Linked DNA regions of Thermochromatium tepidum ATCC 43061. The protein of the gene in region 1 interacts with the protein of each later gene in a pairwise test. Links are inferred from orthologs where the notes say so. Each region holds a gene or a part of one and is shown in the gene's direction. Other genes may lie near its edges.

Region 1 (3,099 bases):
CATGGATCGTCTGCAACGCGAGACCGAACACCTCTACCCCCTGATCCGTAAGCTCGAAGAGAAGCAGCGTCAGGTCGCGGCTTGAGGGCCTAGGCGTCGGCCTGGACCGTCCGTGCGATCCAGGCCTCCCGGCAGTCATGCCGACACTAGGCTGCGAGCCGGGCGCAGATTGGCTTGTGTGCTCGATCGGTACCGACTCGCCGGTCGATGCGGCCTCTTCGAGGCGCAGACCCTTGGAGCGAATCAGACGTGGATCGACCGGCACCTTGTCGCCTGATCCTGGTGCGCGCCAAGCCCCTTCGTTTAGGGCGAGATCGGGGTGCGCTGCGCGCAGACGGCGCAGCCATCCTATAATCTTTCTGCCGCTGAAACCCAAGGCAGCCTAGGGCGGGGCACGCCGGAAGTCATACCTGTGGAGAGACGAGCCGCTGTTGGGGCTTGGCCCAGGAACCCACCGAAGCGCATGACGGATTGCCTTGAGTGCATCCTCGGCCTTACGCAGGAGGGCAAGGCCGAGGGCGGAGTTGAGGCCCCCTTGCGCGAAAACCTCGCTTCATCGTGTATTTCTATGTCCAGGATCCAGGGTTGGCCCCGATCCAATGGGTCCGGTTCCATCGCTTCGCTCGGACGAAGTCACCGCGGCATCCTGTGCATTCACCCGATCGTCTCGACTCGTGGCGCCCAGAAACCGCCCATGGCACGCCGGCAGGCAAGGCGGTGAGGCTTTGGTTAAGTTTGATTAAGAGGGTGGCGACACCTGATCGAGACTCATCCGCGGCTTGGTCGCCCCTGAAGAACCGACGAAAAACCGGCGGTCCTTGGGTATACTTGCGGCCTTGTATGACATTTAAAAATTCCATCAGACATAAGCATTCGAATGGACGCCAGCACCATCCGCCTGATCCTGATCGTCGTCGGGGCCATCCTGATCGTTGCGCTCTATCTATGGGAGCGTCATCGCGAGCGTCAGGGCGTCTATCAAGATGACCACGAGGACGATGGCCTGTTTGATGAACGAGGTGCGCACGGGCCTCACGGCATCCATCAGCGCCGGCGTGCGCCGATACTCGATCAGTATGACGATGAGGAGTGGCCCGACGACGAGGACTCTGCCACCAAACCGTCGCGGCCCGTCAAGTCCTGGTCGCGTTCGCGCGCCGACAAGGAACCGGAGCACGAGTCACGGCCGGAAGACGCGCGCACGCCCATGTCCGAGGATGTCGCGGATTCCAGATCGGTCAAGACGTCCAGAAAACCCGCACCTCCTCCACCACCCAAATCGCCGAAACGCCGTGAGATCTCGGTCCCGGATCCGCTGCTCATCCAATTGACCGTCAGCGCGCGCCGCTACCCCTTTAAAGGACCTGACATCCTGGAGGTGGCTGCCAGTTGCGGGCTCTATCCAGGCGAGATGGACATCTTTCACTGTTTCGACGAGTTCGAGGACGAGATCCGGGTCTATTTCAGCATGGCCAACATGGTCAAGCCGGGGCGCTTTCCCTTCGACGATATGGATGGGTTCTCGACCCCCGGGCTGGTGCTCTTCGCCCAACTGGAGGGTGATCCCGAAGACATGACCATCCTCGACGAGATGCTGGCCACGGCGCGCAAGCTGGCCCTATCGCTCAATGGAGACGTACTCGATGAGACGCGCCGCCCCCTGACGGTCAAGAAGGAAGAGGAGATGCGTCAGGCCGTGCTCGACAACGAACGGCGCTGGAAACGGACCCCGCGCCTGTGACCTCCTCGGATATCGCCCGGCGCATCGAGGCGCTGCGCGCCGAGATCCGCCATCACAATCATCGCTATTATGTACTCGACGACCCGGAGATCCCGGACGCCGAGTACGATCGGCTGTTTGCCGAGCTCCAGCGCTTGGAGGCCGAACACCCCGAGCTGATCACCCCCGACTCGCCCACCCAGCGGGTCGGCGCCGAGGTGCGTCCAGATCTCAGCGAGGTTCGGCATTCCGTCCCCATGATCTCGCTCGACAATGCGATGAACGACGCGCAGCTGGTCGAGTTCCATCGTCGTATCACCGCCGCCCTGCCTGAGCTCGATCCTGTGCCCTATACCGCCGAGCCCAAGTTCGACGGCCTGGCGATCAGCCTGCGTTATGAGTCCGGCGTCCTGGTGTTGGCCGCCACCCGTGGCGATGGCACGCGCGGCGAGGACGTGACCCACAATGCGCGCGTTATCCCGAGCGTGCCGCTGCGGCTTTTGGGGGGGGACTGGCCCGAGGTGTTGGAGGTGCGCGGCGAGGTCTATATGCCGCGCGCCGGATTCGATCGGCTCAACGCCGACCTGGAGGCGCGCGGCGAGCGTCCCTTCGCCAATCCGCGCAACGCCGCCGCCGGCAGCCTGCGTCAGCTCGATCCGCGCATCGCCGCCCAGCGCCCGTTGCGCTTTTGCGCCTATGGCTGGGGCGAGATTTCGGGCGAGACGGGCACGAGTCAGTTCGAGATGCTCCAGCGTCTGGCGGGTTGGGGGTTACCGATCTCGCCCGAGCTGCGGCGGGTGGCGGGACTCGACGGCTGTCGCGCCTATTTCGAGGCATTGGCGCAGCGACGCGCGGTGCTCGACTACGACATCGACGGGGTGGTGTTCAAACTCGACCACCTGCCGGCACAGGCAGCGCTCGGGGCCACGGCACACCATCCGCGCTGGGCCATCGCGCGCAAGTTTCCGGCCCAGGAGGCCCTGACCGAGGTCGAGGCGGTCGAGTTCCAGGTCGGGCGCACCGGGGCGGTGACCCCGGTAGCGCGACTGCGTCCGGTAAGGATCGGCGGCGTGACCGTCTCCAAGGCCACGCTGCACAATCTCGACGAGGTTCGGCGCAAGGACGTGCGCATCGGGGATACCGTCTCCATCCGCCGCGCGGGCGATGTGATCCCTGAGATCGTCCGTGTGCTGGTCGAGCGGCGTCCGGACGGGGCGCGTCCAGTCGAACTACCGACCCGGTGTCCGGTCTGCGGGTCGGACGTGATCCAGCCCGAGGGCGAGGCGGTCGCACGCTGTAGCGGTGGGCTTTGGTGTCCGGCCCAGCGCAAGGAGGCAATCCGGCATTTTGCCTCGCGCCGGGCACTGGATATCGAAGGG
Region 2 (3,096 bases), 380 kb from region 1 along the record:
GACATCGCCGTGGCCCTGCGCACCCCGACCCAGCATGCCGAGCAGATCAAGATCCAGCATGCTTATGCACTGACCCAGCTCGAAACCAATGGGGATAGCATCGAAGTCCCCAGCATCGGTAACCGCCCGCCACGGCGGCTCTCGCGCCAGACCCTGGCCGAGGTCGTCGAGCCGCGCTACGAAGAGTTGTTGACCCTGTTGCACAACGAGTTGCGACGTAGCGGCTTCGAGGATGTGATCGCCGGAGGTGTGGTGCTGACCGGGGGCAGCGCCAAGATGCGCGGTCTGATCGAGCTGGCCGAGGAGGTGTTACACATGCCGGTGCGTCTGGGGGTGCCCAATCGTGTGCTTGGCCCGTCGGAGGTCGTCGACAATCCTATCCATTCGACTGGGGTCGGACTGCTGATGTATGCGCGTCAGCATCGTTTTGCGCGTCGTTCGGATCCATCGGAAGGCTCGGGGTTGAGGGGGCTCCTGGGGCGTCTGCGCCATTGGTTTCAAGGGAATTTCTGATTCGATCCAGGCGACCAGACGAGGGCGCATCAGTAGGGCGGGTTTGATTTGGTTGATCGGTTGGCGCGTGCCGAGCGTGTCGACCGCGTCGGGGGTGTGGGACCTTATGCCCACGGCTATCATTCAAAGTTTCAAAGTTTATGGCGGTGCCTGAGTGGCGCCGGGGAGCAGATCAAATGTTCGAATTGATGGATACCCACAGTCAGAATGCCGTCATCAAGGTCATCGGTGTCGGTGGTGGCGGCGGCAATGCCGTCAATCACATGGTCGCTTCAACCATCGAGGGCGTGGATTTCATCTGTGCCAACACGGATGCCCAGGCCCTGCGTCACTGCAACGTCAAGACCATCTTGCAGCTGGGCGCCGGCATCACCAAGGGACTGGGTGCGGGTGCCGACCCAGATGTCGGCCGTCATGCGGCGCTCGAGGATCGCGACCGCATCCAGGAGGCACTCGCAGGCGCCGACATGGTCTTCATCACCGCCGGCATGGGTGGTGGCACGGGCACGGGCGCGGCGCCCATCGTCGCCCAGGTCGCTAAGGAACTCGGCATCCTGACGGTGGCCGTGGTCACCAAGCCCTTCCCCTTCGAGGGCACCAAGCGGCGACGTATCGCCGAGGAAGGCATCATGGAGCTGGCCCAGTATGTCGACTCGCTCATCACCATCCCCAATGAAAAACTGCTGATGGTGCTGGGCAAGGACACGAGTCTGCTCGACGCCTTCAAGGCCGCCAACGACGTCCTGCTCAACGCCACCCAGGGCATCGCCGAGCTCATCACCTGTCGCGGTCTGATCAATGTCGACTTCGCCGACGTCAAGACCGTGATGTCCAACATGGGTGTGGCCATGATGGGTACGGGCGCGGCACGTGGCGCGAACCGCGCGCGCGAGGCCGCCGAGGCCGCGATCAGGAGCCCGCTGCTGGAAGACATCGATCTGGCCGGCGCCAAGGGGATCCTGGTCAACATCACTGCCGGTCTGAGCCTGACCATCGGCGAGTTCGACGAGGTCGGTAACACGGTGCGCGACTTCGCCGACGACGATGCCACAGTAGTCGTGGGGACCGTGGTCGATCCGGAACTGGAGGACGAGCTGCGCGTGACCGTGGTGGCCACCGGGCTTGGCGACCGGCGCGTCAAGGTCAAGCGCCCAACGGGTGAGCCATCCATCCGCCTGATCACTGGAGAGGCAGCCGACTCGGCGCCCGATTATCGCGAGCTGGACCGCCGTCCGGCCGTCTATCGCAAGGGTTTGATCGGGGCAGGTTCGTCTGCGTCCGACAAGGGCGACGAAAACGATCTGGATTACCTGGATATTCCGGCCTTCCTGCGCCGTCAGGCGGATTGATCAGGATGTTCCCTGTATTAAAAAAATGATATAAAACAAAGCTGTACTGCTTTTTTGAGCATCGAGCTTGAAAAAATTTCGGGAAAACCCTAGTATGGTCCTCGCCACGTCTCTGTGTCTGGGGGCGTGGGCGATCTCAATATAAGGGTCCGAGGCGCTGAGGCCTCGTGTCCGTCTCGAACGGCCGAATACCCAATGTTTGCCGTGGGTTATCATGGGAGATCCTCAATCGATGCTCAAGCAGCGTACACTGAAAAACACGATCCGGGCGACCGGGGTCGGATTGCATACGGGCGAAAAGGTCGAACTGACCCTGCGCCCGGCGGCACCCGACACGGGGATCGTCTTCCGCCGCATCGATCTGGATCGCCCGGTCACCATCGCGGCCACACCCTTCAACGTTGGCGATACGCGGTTGTCGACCACCCTGTTCAACGGCGATGTACGGATCTCAACCGTCGAGCATCTGCTGGCGGCCTTCGCCGGTCTAGGGATCGACAACGCCTATGTCGATCTGGCCGCCGCCGAGGTGCCGATCATGGACGGCAGCGCCGCGCCCTTTGTCTTTCTGTTGCAATCGGCAGGGATCGAGGAGCAGTCCAAGGCCAAGCGTTTCATCCAGATCAAACGCCCGGTCGAGGTGAGCGACGGCGACAAATTCGCGCGTCTTACCCCCTATGATGGATTCAGGGTGCGTTTTTCGATCGAGTTCGACCATCCAGCCTTTCAGTTGCGCGCGAACCAGGCCGAGTTCGATTTCTCGACCGCCTCCTTCGTGCGAGAACTGAGCCGGGCGCGCACCTTTGGGTTTTTGCGCGACATCGAGGCGCTGCACCGCCAGAACCTGGCCCTTGGCGGCAGTCTCGATAATGCCGTGGTGATCGACGAATACCGCATCCTGAACGAGGACGGACTGCGCTACGAAGACGAGTTCGTCCGGCACAAGATCCTGGATGCCATCGGCGATCTCTATCTATTGGGCCATACCCTGATCGGCGCCTTCGAGGGCCACAAGTCTGGGCACGCGCTCAACAATCTGCTGCTGCGCGCCCTCCTTGCCGATCGATCGGCCTGGGAAGAGGTCGTGTTCGAGGACTCCACCGCCGCGCCGATCTGTTATGCCCAGCCGGTACCCGCCCTTTGATCAGTCCGTCCTCCCCTCGGGCGTCGTGCGAGCGCCATGCCGTGCGAGTCGCCTGAGTGCCTCGCTCAGGCGCGGGTCACGCTGATGCTC

The links.
Region 2: the proteins of zipA (region 1) and ftsZ interact in binary tests that used the Escherichia coli proteins (3 or more experiments, as listed by UniProt). The link is inferred for Thermochromatium tepidum ATCC 43061 from one-to-one orthologs.

Annotation. Positions count from the first base shown.
Region 1 is NZ_CP039268.1:42,211-45,309, forward strand. What follows is about bases 32-2,809. They hold zipA (cell division protein ZipA), read left to right. Parts: upstream 32-877; coding sequence 878-1,741; downstream 1,742-2,809. Other genes in these bases: E6P07_RS00190 (hypothetical protein), read left to right, coding at 32-85; E6P07_RS14255 (hypothetical protein), read right to left, coding at 32-265; ligA (NAD-dependent DNA ligase LigA), read left to right, coding at 1,738-2,809. Also shown: more of E6P07_RS00190, read left to right, coding at 1-31; more of E6P07_RS14255, read right to left, coding at 1-31; more of ligA, read left to right, coding at 2,810-3,099. UniProt on the Escherichia coli protein: Essential cell division protein that stabilizes the FtsZ protofilaments by cross-linking them and that serves as a cytoplasmic membrane anchor for the Z ring.
Region 2 is NZ_CP039268.1:418,109-421,204, forward strand. What follows is about bases 1-2,775. They hold ftsZ (cell division protein FtsZ), read left to right. Parts: upstream 1-689; coding sequence 690-1,862; downstream 1,863-2,775. Other genes in these bases: ftsA (cell division protein FtsA), read left to right, coding at 1-513; lpxC (UDP-3-O-acyl-N-acetylglucosamine deacetylase), read left to right, coding at 2,095-2,775. In the rest of the region: more of lpxC, read left to right, coding at 2,776-3,006; E6P07_RS02010 (DciA family protein), read right to left, coding at 3,007-3,096. UniProt on the Escherichia coli protein: Essential cell division protein that forms a contractile ring structure (Z ring) at the future cell division site. The regulation of the ring assembly controls the timing and the location of cell division.